One region of the Proteus mirabilis HI4320 genome, then DNA from elsewhere that is predicted to be linked to it. Evidence: predicted binding sites of a transcription regulator. Region 1 holds the regulator's gene; the other holds the start of a gene.
What was found. The regulator PhoB, encoded in region 1, activates phosphate uptake and scavenging genes when phosphate is short. The targets are predictions, from matches to a motif close to CTGTCATAAAACTGNCNNAT.
Positions count from the first base shown of each region.

Region 2: phoA (alkaline phosphatase) is a predicted target of PhoB. The motif match lies at 5,576-5,595, and genes of this name have one in related genera.

Region 1 covers NC_010554.1:74,059-81,250, forward strand. The annotation lists gene PMI_RS00240 (SbcC/MukB-like Walker B domain-containing protein) at 1-3,435, opposite strand, end outside; gene sbcD (exonuclease subunit SbcD) at 3,432-4,664, opposite strand; gene phoB (phosphate regulon transcriptional regulator PhoB) at 4,886-5,575, shown strand; gene phoR (phosphate regulon sensor histidine kinase PhoR) at 5,599-6,891, shown strand.
Region 2 covers NC_010554.1:2,738,020-2,745,211, reverse strand. The annotation lists gene nadR (multifunctional transcriptional regulator/nicotinamide-nucleotide adenylyltransferase/ribosylnicotinamide kinase NadR) at 1-560, shown strand, start outside; gene PMI_RS12375 (YdcF family protein) at 878-2,017, shown strand; gene PMI_RS12370 (alpha/beta hydrolase-fold protein) at 2,187-3,746, shown strand; gene tnpA (IS200/IS605 family transposase) at 3,885-4,301, opposite strand; gene PMI_RS12360 (RNA-guided endonuclease InsQ/TnpB family protein) at 4,324-5,532, shown strand; gene phoA (alkaline phosphatase) at 5,704-7,143, shown strand.

The DNA of each region.
Region 1 (7,192 bases):
AAGGGATAAGCTGACTAAAAAACTCTCTCCACCAGAAAGTGTACGTGTATCGCGTAGAGCATCTGCTTGCCATGTATCGGCAATCTGTAATTCAAGGCTACCTGTCGTTTTGCGTTGTAAAAAGTAACGACCATGTAGTTTTTCTAAGCGACGATTAGCCAGATAGATAAGATGGTCGAGGGTTAACCCTTGGGCAAAGCGACTAAATTTATCACCAGATGCAGAGCCAACTAACTCATTTAAATAACTCCAATCATCATAATGCGCTTGCTGTTTGGCTATTTGCGCTAATAGTGTTTGTTGCTCTATCCGTTTTTCATCATCTTGGCGTAATTGTATTTGCAGACTAAATAGTGTTTCTTGCAACGCTTTGTGTTGCTTTGCTAAGTCGTCTAAATGGATATTACATTGCTCAGCAGTACATTGGGTTGAGAGTAATGGTTGTTGTAATAAATGTTGTTGATAGGCTTTTTCTTGAGTCTCAAGGCGCGTTTTTTCTTGTAAAAGTTTATCAAGTCGCTGTTTTTGCTGCTCTTGTAGACGTGTTCTTTCCTCTACCGATAATAGAGAGGCTAAAAAGTCATTTTCATCGGCAAAAAGACTCTCTTTTAACGCGTGTTGATAGTGTTCAGTGGCTTGTTGTGCTTGTGTTATTGCTCGTTGTAGGGCTTTTTCATTCTCTTGATATTGGCCAATTAATTGATTAAGTCGGTTTTCGAGTTGGTTTTTTTCTTGAGTATATTGCTCAATCTGGGTTTGTAAAAATTGGCTATGTTTATCAAGTTCACTACGTACCTGCTCTACAGATTGTGAACCAAATAAGGCTTGTCGTTGATCCTGCCATTGTGTTTGTTGGTGCTGTTGTTGGCTTAATTTTGCTAATAGCGCCTCAAGTTCAGCCTGTTTTTCTGCTAAATAACGTTTTTTTTCATTTTGCGTCACTTGCTGTTCACGTAGGCTTTGTTGTAATAGCTGAAGCTCTTTTAACTGACTTTGATATTGCTGGTGCTCTTGTTGACGAGCTGCCAACCATGGCGTGAACTGCTCAAATTCAGGGAGTGTATAGCCTTGTTTTTCAATCGCTGACTGAATATGTTGTGCTAATTGTTGTTGCTGTTGGTGCAAGTGCTCGCTTTGTTGCTGATAGGTTTTGATTGTTTTTTGCAAATAATCTAAATCATTTTGCTGTTGCTTAACCGATTGTTGTTGTTGATTAAATTGCTCTTTTGCATTGAGAAAATGCGTATTCTTTTGATGTGTTTGGGCTTCTAATTGCTGATAACTGTCAAGTTTTTCTGTGAGAATAAGCTCTTGCTGATTTAATGATTGTTCTAATGTCAGTAAGTTATCTGCATCATCAACTAACGGTAAATGGTGTGCTTGTGCTAACGTCTGCCACTGTTGGGTCAGTACGCTATTCTCTTGGGTTAACTGAGCGATATTGTCACTCAAGGTGCTATTTTGTGAGCCATAGTTTACCAGTTGGGTTCGCTGTTCGGCTAAGGTGATGGTGAGTGAATGCACCTGCTGTTGTAATGCTTCTAAACGTAGCTTTGTCTCATCTGGTTTGATGTCATGATAGGTTTCTACATAAGGATGCTGTGTTGAGCCACATAGAGGGCAAGGTTTATCTTTCAGTAAACGTGCACGCTCTTGCTCATATTCGGCGACTTTTTGTAGCAAAAGATAGTTGTCATTTAAATCTTTAAGATGTTGTGCTTTCTCTTTTAGTGCCAGATCATTTTCTGCAATCGTTTGGGTTAGAGTCGCTATTTTTTGCTGATTTTCACTCAATGTAGTTTGATAATGTTGCTGCTCTTTGCCATTACGTTGTAATTGAGTGTGTAAATTTATAATTTTTGCCAATGCATTTTTTTGCAGATTAATTTGTTGTAATCGCGGTTTTATTTCATCGGGTTTGTCTGCTTTTTGACGCGCTTCCAATTGTGTTTGATAAGATTGTAGTTGCTGTTGCTGTAAATTAAGTTGCTCTTGTTGGGTGGCTAATGTTTGGGTAGCTTGTTGTAATGCTTTTTCCAAACTTATGACTTTTTCCTGCTCTGCTGTTTCTCGTTTTTGGTTGGCAAGATATTGGTTTGATATTTCATTATATTGCTGAAAATAGTGTTGCCATAAGGGTAGATTTTCCGCAAGTTGTGCATGATAGGCGTGTTGTGTTAAGTCGTTATTTAATTGATTAACTTGTTGTTGTGTGGTGATTAATTTTTTCTCGGCTAACTGAGAATGTTGCAGATATTCAGCGCATATTTTTTCTAATTTATGCTTGTGTTGGTTATTAGTACTAATTTCTTGTTGTAACAGCACCAATTGATTATCTAAAGGCAGTACCTTCTCACGAATTAACTGTAAAGTGTGCTGTTTTTTCTCATGATGCGTTTTTAATTGTTCATGAAAGGCTGCCAATTTTTTATTGATAGGTAGGCTTTGTTGTTCAATAGCCTGTTTTTCTGTTTTTAAGCTTGTTAACTGTGTTGCTAAATAGTTTTGCTCTGTAAGACGACGATTTTTTTCATCATAAAGAGGGCGAATTTTTTCTGCTGGCTCATTTTTTTCTAAGCGTTGAATATCGGGTTGAGCAATAATTAATGCCTGTTGAGCCTCATAGAGTCCCGCTTGGGCTGATTGTTGTTGTTGCTGAATTTCTAGCGCTTTTTCTTGCCATTGCTTAGCAACTTGGTATTCCTGTTGCTCTTTTTGTAACCTTGTTATTTGTGTTTGAATATTGGCTTGTTGTGTTAATAGCTCTTGGCGTGTTGTTGCATCCAATAATGCCATCATTTGAGCTTGTTGTTTTAGCGTGTTTAAAGCCTGCTCTTCTTCGCGCCAATGTTTAAAAATTGTTTGTGAAATATGGCGATAGATATCTGTACCAGTAAGCTCTTCAAGTAGCTCTGCACGAGATTTGTCATCAGCGTTGAGAAATGCAGCAAATTGCCCTTGTGATAACAACATGGATTTAGTGAAGCGATCGAAATCTAATCCGGTGATCGAGATTATTTTTTCTTTTACTTGGCTAATTTTATTGGCTAAAACTTTATCTTCACCGCCTAAACGATTAATTTTTGCTAACTCAGCCTGTGGGGCTTGTAAGTTTCCCTCTTCTTTATAATTCGCACGACGTTGTTCCCAAAATGCCCGATAGGCAACCCCTTTAACTTCAAATTCCACTTCAGCTAAACATTCTGCAGTGTGACGAGTCATTAATTCATTTTGAGATTGGGTTACTTTATCTAAGCGTGGCGTTCTGTGATATAACGCTAAACTAATTGCATCTAAGAGCGTGGTTTTACCCGCACCTGTCGGGCCTGTAATGGCAAATAGTCCATTGCTAACAAAAGGCTCTTGATCAAAGTTAATTTTCCATTCGCCTTTGAGTGAGTTAATGTTTTTAAAGCGCAGACTTAAGATTTTCATCGTGCGTTGTTATCCTCTTGCTCTGCCATTTCAACCGCTTGCTTAAAGAGTGTGGTTAACCGTATTTTGTCTTCCTCGGTTTCAAACTGGTGTTGAGCTAAGCGCCTTTCAAATACATCATATACAGTCAGTTCAGTTAGGGTTTCTTTCTCATTTTGCATCAGTGCTTGACGTTGTTTTCTCGCTCTTCTTAATACGATCACTTCAAAGAGTGGCGATTGAGTTAGCTCTTGAATACGGGTTTGAATATCACTGAGATAATCTTGAGTTGAAACTTCAATATCTAGCCAAATCGTGGTATCCATTTCATTATATTGTGTTGCTAACTTTTCGAGTTGTGTGGCAATTTCTTGTAACGAGCCTGAAAGAGTGCGTAATAGCTGAAACTCAGGGATGGGTAATAGTGTCATTTCCGCTAACTTATCTTGCTCAAAATCGATAAGACAAACACTTTTCTGTTGTGCACTTTCATCAAAACTTAATGGAATAGGTGAACCACTGTAGCGAATATGACCCGATTTATTGACGCGCTGTGGGCGATGAATATGACCAAGGGCGATATAGTCAAATGGAGGAAATAGGGTTGCGTTAAAGGCTTCTAATGTGCCGATATAAATTTCACGTACCGAATCGCTAACACTGGCGCCAATCGTTGTCAGATGCCCTGTGGCAATGATAGGGATGTTAACATTGAGTTGTTTTCGTAAGTCGAGCGCGGCTTGATATTGGCGTTGATAATAATCTGCGATCGCTTCTTTTAAAGCGCCCTGTTTGTCTGCTCCCGATTGCCCACTTTTGCTATTTATCATATCTCTAGGGCGTAAATAGGGGATTGCACAAAGTAATGCTCCAGGTGTGTGATTTTTTTGATAAAGAATAATAGGGGCTTGTGGGGTTTCAGTGTGAACATTAGCAATGACGGTGGTATTTAAACACGCTAACAGTGATTTAGATTCATTTAGCGTTGCCACAGAATCATGATTACCCCCTAAAATAATCAGTTGGCACTGAGTATCTCTTATTGCGACGACAAATCGATTATAAAGCTCTCGGGCATAACTGGGGGGGGAGCCAGTATCAAAGATATCCCCTGCAACAATAACTGCATCAACTTGTTGTTCACGGATTTGCGCTAATAGCCAATCGAGAAATTGTTGGTGCTCTTGGGCGCGAGTTTTTGTAAAAAAATATTGTCCTAAATGCCAATCTGAGGTGTGAATAATCCGCATTGCTATCCCTTAATGTTAACTGCCGTCAGTATAGCGCACCTTACTTTTTTAGTGAAAATCCACCTATGAGCTACGTATTTTGAGTGAAATCACACCAATTTTAGCCTTATTTACCTTAACAATGACACTGTATTCCAGTATTGTCATAGTCAGTCATAAATCTGTCATAAAAGTGCCTCATAATCATTATGACCCTCTATATAAATAACACAGGATAGAGTATGGCAAGGCGTATTCTTGTTGTTGAAGATGAAACCGCAATTCGAGAGATGATCTGTTTTGTATTAGAGCAAAATGGTTTTCAGCCTATTGAAGCTGAGGACTATGATACTGCATTGAGTTTTCTGATTGACCCTTACCCTGATCTGGTTTTATTAGATTGGATGATCCCCGGAGGCTCGGGTATCCAAGTGATTAAACAGATGAAGCGTGAAAATAATACCCGTGATATTCCTATTATTATGCTAACAGCAAAAGGGGAAGAAGAAGATAAAGTCAAAGGTCTCGAAACAGGCGCAGATGACTATGTGATTAAACCTTTTTCGCCTAAAGAGCTGGTGGCTCGGGTAAAGGCTATTTTACGACGATTGTCACCGATGTCGGCAGAAGATGTGATTGAATTTAATGGATTAAGTCTTGATCCTGTTTCACATCGAGTTACCAGTCAAGATAAACCCATTGATATGGGGCCTACCGAATTTAAACTTCTCCACTTTTTTATGACCCATCCCGAACGTGTATATAGCCGAGAGCAGTTGCTAAACTATGTTTGGGGCACCAATGTTTATGTCGAAGATCGTACTGTCGATGTACATATTCGTCGATTGCGTAAAGCTATAGAGCAAGATGGCCATGACCGAATGATACAAACGGTACGAGGAACGGGATATCGTTTCTCTGCTCGATTTTGAGTTGATAAGGGAGTAATTAACTGGTGTTAGAACGACTCTCATGGAAAGCCCTCGTGTGGGGGCTATTTCTATTTTGTTTACCTGCCTTTGTATTATCACTATTTATCGGCCACCTTCCTTGGTTGCTCGTGGTCTCATTACTGAGTGCCTTGATATGGCACGCCTATAATTTAATGAAATTATCTAAATGGTTATGGCTCGATAGATCAGTATTACCCCCAGAAGGGAAAGGGGGCTGGGAGCCTATTTTTTATGGTATACGACAAACACAGCAACGTAACCGTAAACGCCGTCGAGAATTAGGTGATTTAATTAAGCGTTTTCGTAGCGGGGCGGAGAGCCTACCAGATGCCGTTGTGATGATCACTAATGAAGGAAATATCTTTTGGTGTAATAGTCTTGCTCAGCATCTTCTAGGCTTTCGTTGGCCTGATGATAATGGACAAAATATTTTTAATTTATTGCGCTATCCCGATTTTTTACATTATTTCACCGTCGCCGATTTTAGCCGCCCTTTAACTATTGCATTAAATAATGGTGCTATTGTTGAATTTCGGGTGATGCCTTATGCGGATGATCAACGTTTAATGGTTGCTCGCGATGTGACCGAGAAGAATAAGTTAGAAAATTCGCGACGTGATTTTTTTGCTAATGTGAGCCATGAATTAAGAACACCTTTAACGGTTATTCAAGGCTATCTTGAGATGATGGAAGAGAATACCGCAGAAAACCCGGCTGAACATAAAGTGATTAAGACCATGCAAGAGCAAGCAAAGCGTATGGACTTATTAGTACAACAACTGTTACAGCTTTCACGTATTGAATCTGCGCCTCATATTGATTTGAACACGGTTGTCGATATGCCTGCGCTATTAAGCGTGCTTGAGCATGACGCGCACTCATTAAGCCAAGAACAACAAAATATCATCTTTGATATTGACCATAAATGGGCTGTTCGTGGTAATGAAGAGCAATTGCGTAGTGCCGTATCTAACCTTGTCTATAACGCCATAAATCATACCCCTGAGGGTACGACTATTCGCGTGAGTTGGAAAAAAGTACCACAAGGTATGTTGTTTAGTGTGTCAGATAATGGGCCGGGTATCAGTGCTGAACATTTAACGCGCTTAACCGAACGTTTTTATCGTGTAGATAAAGCGCGCTCCCGCCACACAGGTGGTACAGGGCTTGGATTGGCGATTGTCAAAAAGTCCTTACAACATCATCACTCAATACTGAATATTGAAAGTAAAGTCGGTGTAGGAAGCACTTTTTCTTTTATCATGCCGCAAACATTGTTAACAGAAAAAAAATAATTTCGTTTTTATCCTTATTTTATTAGTACCTTTATTACCTATTTTTAAAAGAGGTGATAAAGGTATTTTTGTCATATACCCATCAAATCAATATCAATAAAATCTAATATCGTAGCGTTAAATTTTAATATTATTAATTAATGGGAACTTTAATTGATGGCTAGATTGCTGTTTGGTGAGTAAAAAATATACAAATCATATCGGGGATAATTGGCGATATATAACAGTTATCACTGGCCTGAAAAAATACTTTAGATGATTATTCTGCTTTTTAGATCAGCTATTGCCTTTTTTCATTATA
Region 2 (7,192 bases), 1.4 Mb from region 1:
TTTTCGTGCGTACAGTGGCTATATTAGGTGGTGAATCGAGTGGCAAATCGACCTTAGTAAATAAGCTTGCTAATATTTTTAATACAACCAGTGCGTGGGAATATGGCCGTGATTATGTCTTCTCTCATTTAGGAGGAGACGAAATGGCATTGCAGTATTCTGATTATGATAAAATCGCTTTAGGTCATGCCCAATATATTGATTTTGCAGTTAAATATGCTAATAAAGTTGCATTTATCGATACTGATTTTGTAACAACACAGGCTTTTTGTTTACGTTATGAAGGAAAAGAACATCCTTTTGTACAGGCATTGATTGATGAATATCGTTTTGATTTAGTTATTCTGCTAGAGAACAATACGCCATGGGTTGCCGATGGTTTACGTAGTTTAGGGAGTGATAAAGAGCGCCGTCGTTTTCAAACATTGTTGATAGAGATGTTAGATAAAAACAATATTGAATATGTCAAAGTAGATCCTCCTGATTATGATGAGCGCTTTCTTCGTTGTGTCGAATTAGTCAGGGAATTGCTGATGATGCAATCAAAGCATATCGAATAAGTATTTTTAAAAACGCCATTAATTGGCGTTTTTTATTTATAGCTAGCTATATAGTCACAATAAGAATGAAATTTTTGTTTAAACCTAAAGTATGGATAAAAACGGCTGTTCATTAAGCGATTAGCATAATAATGCTATTTTTTTCAAATTAGTGAAAATGATTACTGCAAATTAATGGTAGATCTCTATGATAAAAGTTAGGTATAGATATATCGGTGTGTATTTCTTTTTCTCTTAAGTGTGAGGAGTCACACACTTTGTCTTCATAAGCTTAACCAATTGAAGAAACAGATTTATTTTCGCAAAAGGACAAGATAATGGCGCAACCTTCCCGTATTTCACTTCAGATCAAAAAAACAGTTATTTCATTAGCCATTGCTGCTTTAGGCTTTACGGCTTCCTCTTCTGCATTGGCTTATCAAAAAGTCCATCAACCCGATAATAGCTATCAGCAATATATTTCTCAGCGCCAAACGGTAGATATGTTGATCCAAGATGCATTAGAGGCATTTAAATCGCCAGCGCGTGTTTCTGACGCTGGATTTACGGGAAAACTACCTTCTAATATGGAAGTCGTAGCACAAAAGCTACAACAAGCTTATAAGTTAGAGCCTTATCGCTTAGATTTACTATTTAGTGCCGCCAGTGCTTATGTCTATAACAATCAAATTGAGCGTGCGGTAACGATTTATAAACAAATTTTAGAAGCCGCACCGGATGATATTGATGCATTAATTTATGTGACTTCTTGGACGCGTTTTGAAGGTAAAGATAAAGAAAGTGAAGCCTATTTTAACAAGTTAAAATCCCTTAATCCGGCAAAAGCTGAAGAGCTAAGCCGCTTTTTTGCTCAAATTGATCGTGTAAGCAAAATGCCATTAAGTGATAAGTTAACGCCAGCAGATTTGGCAACGCTAAATAAAACCAAAGGAAATAATGCCATTGTGACATTGGGTTATGCACTTAATCCAGATGGTACGATGAATCAGATCTTGATTGATCGTTTAAATAAAACCCTTGAAGTCGCAAAACAGTTACCTGATGCAATGATTGTTGTGACAGGTGGTGTGCCGAAAGCACATCAAACTGAAGGTAAATTAATGGCGGATTGGTTAGTTAAAAAAGGTATTCCCGCAGAGCGAATTTTCCAAGACAATTATGCACGCTCAACGGTGGAGAATGCGTTATTTAGCCGTTATGCATTAACTAAACACCGAATTAAAACAGCGGTGATTATTAGCTCTGGTAGTCATGTTCGTCGTGCTGATGCTATTTTTACGGTTGCGAGTTGGCAAAGTGGCCCCAGTGATATCACCTATTTAACGGTTGTAGCCCCCGATAAGCCATTAGCTGAATTACAAAAAACATCAAAATCTGATTTACAAGGTATTTATCGCGATGGCTTAAAAGCATTAGGATTATGGAGCTTTCGTAGTTATCCATTAGAAGAGCGTTGATAGACCCTTTGAATATTATTTTGCTACTAAAACTCCACAAGAAAACCAAAAGATTGTGGAGTTTTTTATTATTCTAAGTGATCAAATTCATACACCAATAAATCCTTATTGAATTGATAACAATTATCATTACTATAAGTTCTTACCTAAATTATAATGAGAAAATACAGTGAGAACTCCTCTAATGATCTGCGCATTGATGGCCTCTTTTTCTAGTTTCGCCAATTGCTTATCAATAACAGAAAATAAAGAAATAACAGGCCAGTTTAATCACGATAAGGCACTCTGTTTTTCTACACATTTACAGAGCCAGCGTTATGCTGAGTTAGATGTTAAAGGTATACAAAATCTACAATTAGCAAACCAAGATGGCACTCATGTTCGTCGCTTATTAAAAGATGTGCCCGTTGATGGACAACAACAAAAGATACGCTTCCTATTACCTGAAACGGCAAATTATCAGTTTATTGCCCAAGGAGAAGTTGGGGTACAGTGGCATATCACACTGAAAACATACCCTTATCAGCCTTTAGATAAAGATGCGGGTATAGCATTAACTAGCCCTAGATTGCAAATGCTGGCACAAGATCTCACCGCCAGCAATATACAGTTATTCTGGCAACAGATACAGCAAGAGGGAACTCCCCTTGTTGAACCTTACGATAATCATAACAAGCGCGTGACTTTTTTATGGCAAGGTGCGCAATCTAATGTATATCTATTGGGATCGCCTGCAGGTGATCATGATCCGTTAACGCGTTTAGCCAATAGCGATATTTGGTATCGTAGTTATATCGTGCCTAACGATACATTAATGCAATATAAATTAGCACCAGATGTGCCAGTCATTGAAAATGCAACAGCTGCACAGCAGCGCCGTGCTATTTTAACGACGGCACAGGCCGATCCTTTTAATCTTCACCCTTCACCAAGTAAAGCGGACGATCGTTATAATTACTTTTCATTGCTGTCACTTGATTATCCCCGTGAATGCCAGTTGCCAGATATCTTAGATAGGGCAATGAATGGCAATACATCAATCAGTCGTTTTCATAGTGAAATTTTAAACAATGATCGAGAGATTGCGCTTTATTTACCCGCACAGAAAATGACGACACCGCGACTATTGGTGCTATTTGATGGACAAATTTATCGCCAACAATATGGCATAGACCGGTTTTTTGATAAGTTGATTGAAGAGGGGAAATTACCTCCTATTGCTATCTTATTTGTCGATAGTATTGATAGTGATCGTCGTAGTGTTGAATTACCACCTAATCCTGATTTTCACCGCTTTTTAGCGGATGAACTTTTGGTTTGGTTAGAGCAAGAGAAAGGCCTGCAAGTAGCCGCTAAGGAAACTATAGTCTCAGGCTCAAGCTATGGGGGATTGGCCTCTGCATGGGTGGCATTTAACCGTCCTGATCGCTTTGGGAAAGTGCTTAGTATGTCCGGCTCTTATTGGTGGGCGCCAGAAAACGAAGCCCCAGAGTGGTTAATTCGCCAATATCAACAGGCGGATAAAAAACCATTACAGTTTTTCTTAGAGGCTGGGTTATTTGAGTCTCGCGAAGGCGCTGGAGGAATATTAAATAATAATCGCCAATTAAAGCAGGTTTTACAGCAAAGGGGCTATCCTGTGCAATCGCTCGAGATGGCGAGCGGGCATGATTATATCTCTTGGTGTGAGGCGCTTTATATCGGCACTAAAGCGTTAACTAACGATTAATTATTCATCTTTTTTATCTTAAAGGGATGTGAGTGGTGGTGAACTACACATCCTTTTTCTTTAGGCTAATTTGTCATTTATCCAAAGCACCGTAAAACCCCGTCCTTCAGGTCGGGGATATAAGGCGCGGTTTTTTAACTAACTCGGTGTTTCCTGTTGCTCAATGTACTGGCGGATAATGGATATTGGTGCGCCACCACAACTCCCCGCGAAATAACTCGGCGACCAAAGAACCCCTTTGTAGTAATCACGTTGGGCAATATCAGGACGATCACGTCGAAGTAATCGACTCGATACCCCTTTAAGGCTGTTAACCAGATTAGATATCGCCAGTTTTGGCGGGTAATTAATCAGTAAATGAACGTGATCCCGTTCCCCATCCATTTCAACCAGTTCAACATCAAAATCAGCACAAACACTGGCAAAGTAGCCTCGCCATTTTTCAATTGCATCCTGATCAAATATTTTTCGCCGGTATTTTGTGACAAAGACCAAATGGACGTGCATCAGGAATACACAATGTCTGCCACGGCGAATATTAGTTTCATTTTTCATGGACCAAAGTATAATAGGTAATATGAAACGTCTACAAGCCTTTAAATTCCAGTTAAGACCCAATGGTCAGCAAGAGCGTGAGATGAGACGCTTTGCAGGGGCTTGTCGTTTTGTTTTCAATCGGGCATTAGCACGTCAGAATGAGGAGCACGAAGCAGGGAATAAATACATTCCCTATACAAAAATGGCTTCATGGCTCATTGAGTGGAAATCTGACACAGAGACACAATGGTTGAAGGAAGCCCCATCACAACCGTTACAACAGTCACTTAAAGATTTGGAACGGGCTTACAAGAATTTTTTCCAGCAGCGTACCGCTTTTCCTCGATTCAAGAAACGCGGTAAAAATGAGGCTTTTCGCTACCCGCAGGGCGTGAAGCTCGATCAATCCAATAGTCGTATATCATTGCCAAAGTTGGGATGGATGCGCTACCGCAACAGTCGTGAAGTCGTCGGAGAAGTGAGAAACGTCACGGTCAGTCAGTCATGCGGTAAATGGTACGTCAGCATTCAGACTGAGTATGAAGCGACAGAACCACAACCTGAATCAACCTCAATAGTCGGGCTTGATGCAGGCGTTACAAAACTTGCCACGCTTTCAGACGGTACGGTATACCCGCCCGTCAGCAGTTTTAAAGTAAACCAGCGAAAGCTGGCAAGGCTTCAACGGAAATTAAGCCGTAAAATCAAATTCAGTGCCAACTGGCAAAAACAAAAGCGCAAAATTCAACGTCTGCATTCTCATATTGCCAATATAAGGAAAGACTACCTTCACAAAGTCACCAGCGAAATCAGCAAAAACCACGCAATGATTGTCATTGAGGACTTAAAGGTCAGTAACATGTCTAAATCGGCAAAAGGTACGACAGAACGGCCTGGACGGAACGTAAAAGCTAAATCTGGTTTAAACCGCTCAATACTGGAGCAGGGCTGGTATGAAATGCGCCGTCAGCTTGAGTACAAGCAGCTCTGGCGAGGAGGTCAGGTACTGGCAATACCACCAGCCTACACCAGTCAGAAGTGCGCTTGCTGTGGTCATACAGCAAAGGAAAACCGCCCGTCACAAAGTCAATTCGAGTGCCTTGAATGTGGATATACAGCGAATGCTGATATCAACGGGGCACGTAACATTTTAGCGGCAGGACATGCCGTGCTTGCCAGTGGAGGGAGGGGGCAGTCAGACCGCCCGTCGAAGCAGGAACCCGCCGAGGTGATTCAGACATCAGTCTGAACGCAGTAGGGATCCACATCCTTTAGGGCGTGGAGGATGTCAATTGCCATAAAGCTGTCATCTAAATCGCTTTTTTCTTTCATCTGTTTGTCATTTTACTCTCGTAAGCTCTTTGTGACTTAAAACATAAACCCCAAAATTCTTTATTTTTTTGCGTGCAAGGAAAAAGCTATGTCTCTACGTTATCAACGTTCTGCGTTATCTGTAGTCGTCGCAACACTCTTTACAAGCGTGAGTTTCTCTTCTTTTGCAGCCCCCGTCACTGCCGATACTATTTTGGCGCAAGATCGCGCAGCAAAAGGTAATATTACGGAATTTGGTGGTGCTCGTCGTATAACCTCAGATCAAACTGAAGCATTAAAAGCAGCACTTAATAATCATCAAGCTAAAAATGTGATCCTATTTATCGGTGATGGGATGGGGGATTCTGAGATAACGGTAGCACGTAACTATGCCGAAGGGGCTGGTGGCTTCTTTAAAGGGATTGATGCGTTACCGATGACCGGCCAATATACTCATTATTCTTTAGATAGAAAAACACAAAAACCTAATTATGTAACAGATTCGGCCGCATCAGCAACAGCATGGGCTTCAGGGGTTAAAACCTATAATGGGGCATTAGGGATTGATGTGTTTGGTAAAGATCACCAAACGATTTTGGAATTAGCAAAAGCGAATGGTAAAGCGACGGGGAATGTCACTACCTCTGAAATTCAAGATGCAACACCGGCTGCGCTATTTTCACATGTTACCGGGCGTAAGTGTTATGGGCCTGTAGAAACGTTAGCAAAATGCTCAACGAATGCGCTAGAAAATGGCGGTAGAGGTTCAATCTCTGAGCAATTGTTAGTGACTCGTGCAGATATTACACTGGGAGGAGGCGCGAAAAGTTTTGCTCAAACAGCAACGGCCGGTGAATATAAAGGGAAAACGCTCGAGCAACAAGCAATAGAGCGTGGCTATCAAATTGTGAAAGATGCTAAATCGTTAGAGGCGATTACGCTAGCAAATCAAGATAAACCTGTGTTAGGTCTATTTCATGACGGTAATATGGCCGTCGCTTGGGAAGGGCCAAAAGCCACTTATCAAGGTAATTTAAAGAATCCTCCTTTAGAGTGTAAACCGAATTCAAAATTAGACCCGAATGCACCAACATTAGCGCAAATGACCAAAAAAGCGATTGATTTGCTGAAAACGAATGAAAATGGTTTCTTCTTACAAGTCGAAAGCGCCTCCATTGATAAACAAGATCATAATGCTAATCCTTGTGGTCAAATTGGTGAAACGGTGGCATTAGATGAAGCGGTACAAATTGGTTTAGATTTCGCTAAACAAAATGGTGATACGCTTATTATAGTGACCGCAGATCACGCTCACTCTAGTCAAATTATTGAAGCTGATGTGAAATCAAGCGGCTTAACACAAGCATTGATTACCAAAGATGGCGCTGTCATGGTGGTGAATTATGGTAACTCAGAAACGGATTCACAAGAGCATACAGGCGCGCAATTACGCGTTGCCGCTTATGGTCCACATGCTGCTAATGTCGTAGGGTTAACAGACCAAACAGATCTTTTCTTTACTATGCGCGATGCGATGGGATTGAAATAACCTTGATAAGGTGACTGAATTGTAGTCTGTCTGAAATGTAGTTGAATTG